DNA from 4 places in the Lysinibacillus sp. NPDC097214 genome. Region 4 is predicted to be linked to each of the others. Evidence: riboswitches for the same ligand, from Rfam matches in the RefSeq annotation. Region 4 holds a riboswitch; each other region holds the start of a gene.
What was found. A riboswitch is a leader RNA that binds a small molecule or an ion and turns the genes downstream of it on or off. The one in region 4 is predicted to bind thiamine pyrophosphate.
Positions count from the first base shown of each region.

Region 1: another riboswitch for thiamine pyrophosphate. It lies ahead of thiC (phosphomethylpyrimidine synthase ThiC); the one in region 4 lies ahead of thiM (hydroxyethylthiazole kinase).
Region 2: another riboswitch for thiamine pyrophosphate. It lies ahead of thiW (energy coupling factor transporter S component ThiW); the one in region 4 lies ahead of thiM (hydroxyethylthiazole kinase).
Region 3: another riboswitch for thiamine pyrophosphate. It lies ahead of thiT (energy-coupled thiamine transporter ThiT); the one in region 4 lies ahead of thiM (hydroxyethylthiazole kinase).

Region 1 is NZ_JBNNSS010000013.1:85,803-88,980, reverse strand. It holds gene thiC (phosphomethylpyrimidine synthase ThiC) at 93-1,871, opposite strand; TPP riboswitch at 2,005-2,119, opposite strand; gene ACQKMI_RS21860 (hypothetical protein) at 2,181-2,306, shown strand; gene ACQKMI_RS21855 (AEC family transporter) at 2,731-3,178, opposite strand, start outside.
Region 2 is NZ_JBNNSS010000003.1:43,860-47,037, reverse strand. It holds gene ACQKMI_RS07480 (MFS transporter) at 532-1,728, shown strand; TPP riboswitch at 1,795-1,902, shown strand; gene thiW (energy coupling factor transporter S component ThiW) at 2,030-2,530, shown strand; gene ACQKMI_RS07470 (EVE domain-containing protein) at 3,004-3,178, opposite strand, start outside.
Region 3 is NZ_JBNNSS010000014.1:9,754-12,931, reverse strand. It holds gene ACQKMI_RS22000 (helix-turn-helix domain-containing protein) at 1-252, opposite strand, end outside; gene ACQKMI_RS21995 (hypothetical protein) at 396-521, opposite strand; gene ACQKMI_RS21990 (DUF4870 domain-containing protein) at 569-901, opposite strand; TPP riboswitch at 1,027-1,134, shown strand; gene thiT (energy-coupled thiamine transporter ThiT) at 1,265-1,825, shown strand; gene map (type I methionyl aminopeptidase) at 2,114-2,869, shown strand; gene ACQKMI_RS21975 (hypothetical protein) at 2,895-3,178, opposite strand, start outside.
Region 4 is NZ_JBNNSS010000001.1:689,619-692,796, forward strand. It holds gene mbcS (acyl-CoA synthetase MbcS) at 1-703, opposite strand, end outside; TPP riboswitch at 944-1,042, shown strand; gene thiM (hydroxyethylthiazole kinase) at 1,129-1,884, shown strand; gene thiD (bifunctional hydroxymethylpyrimidine kinase/phosphomethylpyrimidine kinase) at 1,884-2,708, shown strand; gene thiE (thiamine phosphate synthase) at 2,698-3,178, shown strand, end outside.

The DNA.
Region 1 (3,178 bases), on a different contig from region 4:
TCCATGTGAAGGGCAACCTCACATGGAGTTTTTTTCTTAATGACAAAATAAAGCTTGTGCCTAATTTGATAGACACAAGCCCGCTCTAATAATTATTGATAAATTTGACTGCCTGCCTTTTTAAATTCCTTCGCCTTCTCCTGCATACCTTTGTGGATTGCTTCAGTCGTATTTAAGTCTTTTTCTTTTGCATAAGTACGAATATCCTGTGAGATTTTCATACTGCAAAACTTAGGTCCACACATGGAACAGAAGTGCGCAGTTTTTGCTCCTTCTGCTGGCAATGTTTCATCATGATATTCGACTGCACGCTCTGGATCTAGCGATAGGTTGAATTGATCGCGCCAGCGGAATTCAAAGCGTGCCTTAGAAAGTGCATCATCACGTTGCTGTGCCCCCGGATGCCCTTTCGCTAAATCAGCAGCGTGTGCAGCAATCTTATACGTAATAACCCCTACACGAACATCATCACGATTTGGTAAGCCAAGATGCTCTTTAGGCGTCACATAACATAGCATTGCCGTACCATACCAACCTATCATCGCAGCACCAATGGCTGATGTAATATGGTCATAGCCAGGAGCAATATCTGTTGTCAGTGGCCCTAAAGTATAGAAAGGAGCTTCCTTACACACCTCTAACTGCTTATCCATATTTTCTTTAATAAGATGCATCGGCACATGCCCTGGTCCTTCTACCATCACTTGTACATCATGCTCCCAGGCAATTTGCGTTAATTCCCCTAGCGTTTCCAGCTCCGCAAACTGAGCCTCATCATTTGCATCTGCAATAGAACCCGGGCGTAAACCATCACCTAAAGAGAAAGCAACATCATAGGTTTTCATAATTTCACAGATTTCTTCAAAATGTGTATATAAGAAGCTCTCTTGATGGTGATATAAACACCACTGCGCCATAATCGAGCCTCCTCGAGACACTATGCCTGTTACACGATTAGCCGTTAATGGCACATAACGTAGCAATACCCCTGCATGAATCGTGAAGTAATCAACACCTTGCTCTGCTTGTTCGATTAACGTATCACGATACACTTCCCACGTTAAATCCTCTGCCACACCATTTACTTTTTCTAGCGCTTGATAAATCGGCACCGTTCCTACTGGCACCGCGGCATTACGGATAATCCATTCACGTGTCGTATGAATATGCTTACCAGTAGATAAATCCATAATGTTATCAGCACCCCAGCGTGTAGCCCACGTCATTTTTTCTACCTCTTCAGCAATAGAGGATGACACCGCTGAATTTCCAATATTGGCGTTAATTTTCACGTGGAAGTTACGTCCAATAATCATTGGCTCTGCCTCAGGGTGATTAATATTAGATGGCAAAATTGCACGCCCCGCCGCGATCTCTGAGCGCACGAACTCAGGATCCATATTTTCGCGAATCGCTACAAATTCCATTTCTGGAGTAATAATTCCCTTTCGTGCGTAGTGAAGCTGTGTTACATTTCCACCTTTCTTCGCGCGCAAAGGCTTTCTAGATAAATCAGGAAATACATTTTCTTTTATTCGTGGATCGTCAGCATTGCGAAACCCATTATCTTCTGGCTTGATCGTACGACCTTCATATTCTTCAACGTCACCTCGTTCTCTGATCCACGCACTACGTAAAGCTGGCAATCCTTTCGTAATATCCACCTTATGCGCAGGATCAGTGTACGGGCCACTCGTATCATAAACACGCACTGGTGCATTTTTCTCTTCACCAAAGCTTCCTGTCGTCGGACTTAAAGCAATTTCACGCATTGGGACTAAAATATCTGCTCGAGATCCTTCTACGTAAACCTTTTTACTTCCTTCAAAATTTGACATAATCGTAATGTTCTTATCGCTAACTGTTGTCATAAACTACTTCGCTCCCTTTTATATTTATATAAGGACCGAATCTAGCTCACCCAACAAAAGCAAAAGCCGAATCCAAAAAAATTTTGGATCCGGCTAAGAATGTAAAGGTATAGTTATTGCAAATAACATAGTGTGCAATAATGGTTAACTTTCCCACGCTGGTATGAGCCAGATCAGGTCCAAAGGGTCAAGAAACCTCTATGCGTTTCCCTCTCAGCCTGACTCATCAGACTCCCCTAGTTAATACTATTAAGTTTGATGCTAGTGTAGCAGATTTTGCTAATAGATGGAAGCTTCATTTGATTATTTTTGGCTTATCATCAAAAGTTGGCGACAGCCATTGATCAATTATACCTCGGCATAATTGCGTCTGGATTAGGCTTTGTGCCAAGGCCTGCAGATGTTTTTTGTGCGAAAGCGAAGCGTCAGCAATAATATGATGCAGGTCAATTAGCTGTTATCGCATGGATATGATGATTTTAGGCTAACATTCTATATTAATCCCTTGCCGATTCCGTGTTCCACTGATGCATGGACACTGCTGAGATGGGAGACTTCTACTGAAAGAAGTTTAAACGTAATCCATGAATTTTAGTTGATTGGAGTGGAGGCTGGGCGACTCCTCGGGGATCAGCAATAGAGGAACGCGAGTGAATCGGCTCATCGGATACCCCCAGGAAGCTTTGCTCTGTGCGAAAGCGTAGCGTCAGCAATTGTTTTATCTGTGCGAAAGCGTAGCGACAGCAACAACAAAGCGCCCAGCCGGAACGGAAATCAACCACACGTTTTGGTAATTAACTTATATAAGTCCCTACAAGGAGGGCTGCAACCCTATCTTTGATTCAGAAGAGCACTTAGGTTAGGTAAACAACAGTTCCGCTACATAAATCACAATTGTGACTGTAATACAGCTAACAATCGTTGAAAATAAAACTGTTTGTGCAGCAGTTGCCGATTCTACGTCATATTCTAATGCCAGACTAGAGCTATTTCGCGAAGTCGGGAATGAACTAGCTATAAAAAGTGATTGTGCCACGACACCGTCAAGACCAAGCGCAAAAATGATAAGCAATGCTACGGCTGGCCCTATGATTAGTCGTGTAAAACAGCTAATGTATACCATCTTATTGAACATGGATTTAATTTCAAGCTGTGATAATTGTGCCCCTAAAGTTATCAATGCTACAGCGATAAAGCCATCTGCCACATGGTCTATCGGAATTTTTACGAACTGCGGAATAGGGATATTAAAATAGTTCATAGTAACGCCAATAATAAGTGCATGAATAATAGGCATTTTGAGGAAG
Region 2 (3,178 bases), on a different contig from region 4:
GAAGTGGTTGATCTTCGTTACGACTGGGCGACTCTTTGGGGATTAGCAATAGAGGAACGAAGGCTAAAACCATCACATCCTGTGATAACGCCTTCGTGACCAACATCGTGCTGTTGCTGTCGCTGCGCTTTCGCACAAACAAAACCCTCTGCTGCCGCTACGTTGCACTCACGCTTTCGCGCAAAAGACATCTGTTGGCCCGAGACCCTGCAACGTAGCGAAGCGGGAGGGGAACGAAGGCTAAAAGCATCACGTCCTGTGATAACGCCTTCGTGACCAACATCCTGTTGCCCCGACGCCCCCAGGAAGCTTTGCTCTGTGCGAAAGCGTAGTGCTAACGTAGCGACAGCAACAAATGTTTTATCTGCGCGAAAGCGAAGCGTCAGCGGCAAAGCGCCCAGTCGGAACGGAAATCAACCCCTCGTTTTGCCGGAAGGTCATCTGAACTCTTATTTCAGACTTATAGTCAATAGTAAACGCACAAACCTTGTGGTAGACTGTAATATATTTCAATAAAGAAAGGGGTATTTGATGACCCAGCAGAAGTCTAATAAGGCGGCTCTATATATTTTAATGTTTAATATGTTTATCGCAATGGGGAGTATTGGAATTATTATTCCTGTCATGCCTGAGTATTTAAAACTATTCGGTGCTGCAGGACAAGTACTTGGCATGTTGATCGCAACGTTCGCCTTAGCGCAATTCGTTTTTTCACCAATTGCTGGGAATCTTTCAGATCAATACGGTCGAAAAAATCTCATTATCTTCGGTCTTATTGTAACAGGACTTGCACAAATTGGTTTCGGGCTTTCTACAGATGTGTGGATGCTCTTCTTGGCACGCTTTTTAGGTGGCCTTGGTTCTGCATTTGTGGCACCTCCTATTATGGCTTTTGTGGCAGACGTCACAACGTACGAGGAACGAGGAAAAGGTATGGGTATGCTAGGAGCAGCAATGTCCTTTGGCTTTATGATTGGACCTGGTATCGGTGGATTCCTCTCAAAAGTTAGTTTACATTTCCCATTTTATACAGCTGGATTTGCAGCTATCTTAGCAGCCATTTTATCGTTCTTTTTATTGCCTGGTACAAAACCAAACACAGCACAAAAAGCGCGGAGGCAGGATAATCTTGCAAAGCAGATGGTGCGTTCAGTCCAAATGCCTTATTTTGTCATGCTAATTATCATGCTAGTATTCTCATTCGGAATTGCGAACTTCCAAACAACATTATCATTATTTGTGACAGAGAAGTTTAATTACACACCTACTGATATCGCCATTATATTAGTTGTCGGTGGCGCTTTTGGTGTTGTTGTTCAAATGTTTGTTATTACACCACTGTTTAATCGCTTCGGCGAAATGAAAGTAGTGTTAGTCAATTTATTTATTGCATCCGTTTCAATTTTCTTAATACTATTTGTATCTGGCTTTGCTCTTATTCTAGTTGTAGCGACAATCTTCTCTACAGCTACGACATTGATTCGTCCAGCAGTCAACACATTGATTTCTAAGCTTGCTGAAAATGAACAAGGCTTTGCAGCTGGTATGAACAATGCGTACATGAGTCTTGGTAATATGATTGGTCCAGCTTTAGCAGGTATATTATTCGATTGGAATATGAACAGTCCTTATATTTTCGGGGCTATTATTTTAATGGCTTGCTTCTTCCTTGCCCTTATTTGGACAATGAAAAAAGCACCTCACCTTATGCATCCTGATACAGAATAGCCTGAAAAGTGATTGACTATTTTTAGTAGCATGCTACATAATTATGAGGAAAACTAACAATTAAATTTTTACCACTAGGGGAGTCTTTAAAAGGCTGAGACGTATATTGTCATATACGGACCCTTTGAACCTGATCTAGTTCACACTAGCGGAGGGAAGTGGCGACACTTGCTTTTTACTTTTTAAATGCAAGGCCGCTTCCTAATGTTTTTAGGGAGCGGCTTTTTTTACGCTCTAGTGGTAAAATTCCCTAGTTTAGTGGGGAAAACCAATAAATTCATATTTCAAAGGAGTGGAAATGATGTCAATTCGAAAATTAACAATCATGGCCTTATTAGTAGCAATTGCCGTAGCAGGTTCTACCTTCGTTTCAATACCAACAGGAATTGCACGCGCCTACCCTGTACAGCATGCTATTAATGTTATTGGTGCGATCATTCTTGGACCAGTACCTACTGTTATGGTCACCTTTGTCACAGCCATTATTCGTATTTTAACAGGCACAGGCTCATTATTAGCTATACCTGGCAGTGTCATTGGTGCTTTATGTGCAGCCCTTGCCTATAAATACAGCGGCAAACAATGGCTAGCAGGTGTCGGTGAAATGTTTGGGACAGGTATTATTGCCTCACTCATTGCAGTGCCCTACGCACATTTATTAATGGGGACATCTGTTGCTGCTTTATTTTTCATGCCAGCCTTTTTAACTTCAAGTACTATTGGTGCTGTAATAGGCATCGTCGTTGCTAACAATTTGCGTAAAACTGTGTTTGTAACTGATCTTAACACTCAGCTTAAATAATGATTTATGGCAATATAAAAACGTTACTTCTTAATAGCAGTTAATTAAGAAAGTAACGTTTTTTTGGCTCATCACCAAAAGTTGTGGATGACATTTGATAAGACCTATGTTTTGTATATAAGTTGATCTTCGTTACGACTGGTCGACTCCTTGGGGATTAGCAATAGAGGAACGAAGACTAAGAGCATCACATCCTGTGATAACGCCTTCGTGACCAATATCGTGCTGCTGCCGCTACGTTGCACTCACGCTTTCGCGCAAAAGACATCTGTTGGCCCGAGACCCTGCAGCGTAGCGGATGTTTTCTGTGCGAAAGCGTAGTGCTAACGTAGCGGCAGCAACAAAAGCGGCTCATCGGACGCCCCCAGGAAGCTTTGCTCTGTGCGAAAGCGAAGCGGCAGCAACAAAGCGCCCAGTTGGAACGGAAATCAACCACACGTTATGGTGATGAGCCGTTTTTTGTCCAACCAAATTCACCCATACTTCAACGGTAATCCCATTTCATGAGCAATTAATAAAAAGTCTTTTTTGCTTATTTCAAAATGACCAAATCTGAATTTATAGCCATATTTCGATTTATCTTCTACAAATTCTAAATAATCTAAGATCCTTTTTATTGGTACAGCCTTAGCATCTTTGTAAAAGTCT
Region 3 (3,178 bases), on a different contig from region 4:
TTTTCCGGTCATCCCTTCATTTGAGGCAAGGTGAATTTTCTTCAAGTAAGCTAGATCATAACCTACAGTATGCTTAGCAATTAAACGATTTGTCTCTGTATTTAACATAAACAGCACACCTGCATCAGCACCTTTAATCACATGGAGTACTTCACTAATAAGTTTCTCTAACACTTGGTCTATATCGAGTGTTGATGTTAGGACCTGTGCAGCATTAACCAAGCTCATTAATTGTTTTTCGGTATTTATCATAAACAACTCCTCATGTGTATTGTTAAACTTTATTTTACAGTGCCATATAGAAGATAGCGAACTGTTAAATAACGAAAAAAAGAATCTGCTGAAAAAAGTAAGCAGATTCTTGTTAGTAACCTCATTTTAACTTTAAAAACGTATTATTGCTTATAGATGTTTTTTGAGGAATTAGCCGTTCCCTTCTTTGCAGCGATTACTTTTTTAACAATTGGAATAACGATAGGTGCTAATTTTACGGCGGTTTTGACAACTTTAGATACTTTCAAAAATAACAGCTCCTTTTAGTACTATCTGTTCAAGGTTGAAATGAAACTTATCGGATAACGCGAACAGCTTGAATAATATTCCAAATGACGATTCCTATTGAGACGAGAATGTAAATTGCGAACGAAACTAACCAAATGATAAGAAATGTACTGCTACCTGAATCTGGTTCAAAAGTGTTGAATGATAAAGTTGAGAAAATAAAGACTGCAAAAAATATTATTCCAAATGCGACTGGGATTAAATGTGATATTAGTGCTCGAAGAGAATGACTCTTGACGTCGTGATCTTTTGAAACAAAGTAAACTACTAATGGCACAATGAAAGGTGCGAAAAAGATACTGAGATAACTAAAGGCAGATAAAATTTTTTGGTTCTCCATAGTTGTACCTCCTTTTTTAATATTTACGCATGAAAAACAGTAAAGTTTCAAAAAATTAATGTGGAAGAGGTTGTAATCGTTATAGTGTTTGCGTACAATGAGGTTGTTCAACTAAATTAAGATGTAACGACCACAAGGGGAGCTGATGATGTCAGCTGAGACTGGGCACGTAATGCCTTGACTCTTTGAACCTGTAAGTTAACGCTTGCGTAGGGATGTGGATAGAAACCGACACTTTTACGATGTGAGGCTCTGTCCTGGCATCGTTTTTTAATCTTTATTGATGCCATATAGGAACATATTTGCCAACTGATTTCTATTCCTGCTCTTGTATCCTACATCGGAACAAAGGAGAGAATAATTATGGACAATAAAAGACTTTTAATGCTTGTGGAGATTGCGATATTCGCAGCGATTGGCCTTGTGCTTGATCAGGTTTCCTTTAAAGTATGGGCACAAGGGGGCTCTGTTAGTCTCGTAATGGTGCCAATAGTGTTAATAGCATTTCGCTGGGGCCTTATTCCAGGCATGACAACGGGTTTACTCATTGGTGTTATGCAAACGATGTTTGGTGCCTATATTATACATTGGCTTCAAGGAACACTTGATTATGGTGTTGCCTTTACAGTAGTAGGCTTAGCGGCCGTTGTGCGTGGGCCAGTGCTTGAGGCTGCAAAAGATTTAAACAAAAAGAAAATGGCGCTTTATATTATTTTAGGAACGGTAATAGCGGGCTTTTTACGTTATGCAGCACATACCATTGGGGGCGCTGTATTTTTCGCAGAGTATGCTGGCGATCAAAATGCATGGATTTATTCAATCATCTATAATGGAACATATATGTTACCAGCAACGATTTTAACAGCGATTGTCGGTGTTCTGTTATTTACGGCAGCACCTCAATTAATGCAACGAAAATCATAATTATGATTCCCTTCACATGAGTGAAGGGTTTTATTTTTAATAACGCCTTCGTGACCAACATCGTGTTGGCCCGAGACTCTGCAGCGAGCACCGCGAGCGAAGAGGATCATCGGACGCCCCAGGAAAGCGCCCAGCCGGAACGGAAATCAACTCTACGTTATGGAGATAAGCTTGTTTTTTAGCAATTTACACTTTATGATGGCATATAATATTTAGAGCGTTTAGCGTTTTATGTATAAAAAGTTATGTTATATTAAATAGAGATATTAGATGAAAGGGACGTTAAAAATGATTGTAAAAACGCAAGAAGAGATTGAAGCCTTTAAAAAAATCGGCCGTATTTGTGCTGAAATTCGTGAAGCCATGAAGGCTGCTACAAAACCAGGTGTAACAACACTTGAACTAGATGAAATTGCAGGCCGTATGTTTGCTGAGGCAGGAGCAGTTTCTGGACCTAAAGGGGAGTATGATTTCCCAGGATACACATGTATTAGTGTTAATGAGGAAGTCGCACATGGTATTCCAGGTGAACGTGTGATTAATGAGGGAGATATCGTCAATATAGATGTATCTGGTTCATTAAATGGTTACTTTGCGGATACGGGCATTTCATTTGTAGTTGGTGAAGGTTATGAGGATAAAGAAAAGCTATGTCGCGTAGCTAAAAGTGCTTTCGACCGTGCAATGACAAAAGTAAAAGCTGGATCAAAATTAAACCAAATCGGCAAAGCTGTTGAGCGTGAAGCATATGCCAATGATTTAACAGTGATTATGAACCTAACAGGTCATGGTTTAGGTCGTTCTTTACATGATGAGCCAAATCATATTTTAAATTATTACGATGCATGGGATTCTACAATTATGAAAGAAGGCATGGTACTTGCAGTCGAGCCATTTATCTCAGCGAAAGCGGAGCATATTGTGGAATCTGGTGATGGCTGGACATTCGTTACGCCAGACAAATCATTAGTTGCTCAAATTGAGCATTCAATTATCGTTACAAAAGACAAACCAATTATTTTAACTTCACTTGATGAACAATAAAAAAGCTAAAAATCCTGCTACCAATTTATTTTTGGTAGGCAGGATTTTTTTTAATAAATAATATACCGACAAGTAGCACTCCACATAAAAATAAGGCTGCCGTTGACACAAGTAGCTCATCAAAACCATTATGTAATGCGACCCCGATATAGGCCCAGATAAATACACTTGGATAGATAATATCAAAATAATGGAAACGGATATGTAGTGCTATTGCTACCCCAAGTGTCAGTAAAATAACTGCCCAAAGGGGATCACTAAGCCCAAAACCATTCCATTGATAAGATGTTAGCGTAAAGCTTACATTTG
Region 4 (3,178 bases):
TAGCGAGGAACGGACTCCAAATCCATTTTTGCCAGCCAGGAGCTGCGGTAGCCCATACTATGTCACCTTCTTGAACACCTAACCAATTTGGTGCAGTAGTTCGTAAGTGTGCGTAACCCCAGCTATGTGTATGTACTGCTGCCTTTGGATTGCCTGTTGTACCACTTGTATATGCTAAAAATGCAATGTCTGTACTCTTAGTTGGTGTAGAATTAAAGTAGCTTTTTGGTTGGCTTTGCATTTTTTCAAGCAATGGCTGCCAAGGTTCATGTGCATGACCAATGACAAATTGCTGTATTTCTTGTAAATTTTCAACACTATCAAATTGTTCAATATAAGGCTCAAATGCAACAACTCCTTTTGCTTCAGCATGATTGATTCGATATTCAATATCCTTAGATCTCAACATTTCTGAACTAGGTATAATAGTTAAACCTGCCTTTAATGCCGCAATGTACACAATATACGCCTCCACTGATCTCGGTACCATGATTAAAATTACATCACCTTTTTTCAAACCTTGAGAGGTAAATACATGTGCTGCCTGATTCGCCTTTTCAAGTAAGGCTGTATATGTAATGTACTGAATTTCTCCGTTTTCGTTATAAACTAATAATGCATTTTTGGTAGAATCCTGTGCATATTTTTCAATTTCCTCTGAAATGTTATACCATTCTGGTGCGATTAAATCTTCTCTTTTCATGGCAAATGCCCCCTTTTGTTACGCCCAATATAAACTCAATTTTTATCGATTTCAATGGAATACACTCTAATTTATGAAAGTCGTGACAACTATCATGCTCTGCTATATGGCATCAGTCACTTATTGCTTCTATCCATTTTAATTTGGCGTAATGGTCGCTTTTGCACAGAAAATCTGAATGAAGAAAAAACTCCCTATTGAACACAAATGAATAATATGGTACATTTTGGTCAACTAAATGCATGATTGCAGGGGGACTCATTTAGAGTTGAGAAGGTAAAACCTGACCCTTTGAACCTGTTAGTTAATACTGACGTAGGGAGCAATTTACATCGAATTACTGATGAAAGGCTCTTTTACGTGTTTTTTGCACGAAAAAGAGTCTTTTTTGCACGCTTACGTCCATCCAACGAGGAGGACTTAAATTGATATTTCAAACGATTCGTAAACAAAATCCACTTATTCATTGCATAACTAATTACGTTGTGGCTAATTTTCAAGCAAATGGCTTATTAGCAATAGGCGCTTCTCCAGTCATGGCTGATGACGGTCACGAGGTTGAAGAAATGGTGACAATCGCCTCAGGCTTATTGATCAATATCGGTACCCTTAATGAACGAATGAAAGAATCCATGTTACTTGCAGGGAAAAAAGCAAATGCTCTTGGCATTCCCGTTATTTTAGATCCTGTTGCCGCAGGTGCAACATCTTACCGAAAACAAACGGTACAGCAATTACTGGAGGACATTAAATTTGCGGCAATTCGTTGCAATATCGGAGAGCTTGCGGCAATTGCCAATGTAGACTGGCAACAAAAAGGCGTAGATAGTGGTAGTGGGTCAATTTCTGTAGAAGTGGAGGCACAGAAAATAGCTCAACAATACAATTGTATTGTTATTGTGACCGGTGAAAAGGATTTTATTACTGATGGCACACATCAGCAATGGATTACGGGTGGAAATTCTCAAATGACAGAAGTTACTGGAACAGGTTGCTTATTGAGTGCACTGTGTTGTGCCTCTTACGCCGCAGGAGATCAACCGTTTGACCAATTGCTAGAAACATTATCACTTTATAAGAAGTTAGCAGAAAAAGCTGCTTCTTCTACTCGATTCATTGGCGATTTTCAAATTGCTGTATTGAATGAGCTACATCACCTTTCCAAGGATGGTGATGAATAATGGATATTGTAACGACGATTGCTGGTTCAGATAGTGGCGGCGGTGCAGGCATACAGGCTGATTTAAAAACATTTCAGGAATTAAAAGTGTTTGGAACATCTGTTATTACAGCTTTAACTGCCCAGAATACACTGGGTGTATCGGGTGTTTTACCAATTGAAGTTAGCTTTATTGAAAAACAACTTAGAGCGCTAATCGAGGATTTTTCAATTAGTGCTATTAAAACAGGAATGCTGTTTTCCTCCGAGATCATCCAATCAATTGCACATATTTTAGCAGAAGTAAATATTCCGCTTATTGTGGATCCTGTTATGATTGCAAAAGGTGGCGAAAGCTTATTACAGCAAGAAGCAATTGAGGCATTACGAAGTTATTTGCTACCTTTAGCAACAATTGTAACGCCAAACATCCCTGAGGCTGAGACCCTTTCTGGAAGGAAAATCAATTCTTTAGCTGATTTAAAAGAAGTAGCTCAGATCTTATTACAAACAGGCGTTCAATGCGTCGTTATGAAAGGCGGTCATTTAGAGGATACATGCTATGCTACTGATTATGTATTTTTTCAAGATGGTCGATCATTTTCCATGCAGTCTACTCGAATTGCAACAAAAAACACGCATGGTACAGGCTGTACATTTTCCGCAGCATTAACTGCTTTTCTTGGTCTTGGGCTACCTATGGAGGAGGCAATTGAGGAAGCTAAAAAATTTATTCAATTAGCCATAACCCATGATTTATCTATTGGTAACGGCCATGGTCCAACAAATCATTTTGCTTACCAAAACTATAAGGATTCCTGTGAGGTGACCATTCATGAAACGTGACGATCTACAACTATATTTTATTATGGGTACAGGTAATGTTTTCAATCAGGAGCCAATAAACGTTTTAGAGAAAGCTCTCCAATCTGGAATTACAATGTTTCAATTCCGTGAAAAAGGGCCAAATAAACTAACTGGACAAGCCTATGAAAATTTTGCTCGCAAATGTCAAAAGCTCTGTCAACAGTATCATGTTCCGTTTATCGTCAATGATGATGTAGAACTAGCTATAAAACTTAGAGCAAATGGTGTTCATATTGGCCAAGAAGATTTTCCTGTGTCGATGGTACGAAAAAAAATTGGCAATATGATTCTAGGGGTTTCTGTTCATTCACAAGCTGAATTACAAACTGCTCTACAATATGGTGCTGACTATGTAGGAATTGGTCCAATTTTTTCAACCACCTCTAAAAGCGACGCCAAACCGCCTAGTGGAACTGAATTTTTACAACAAGTTCGCAGACAATACCCGG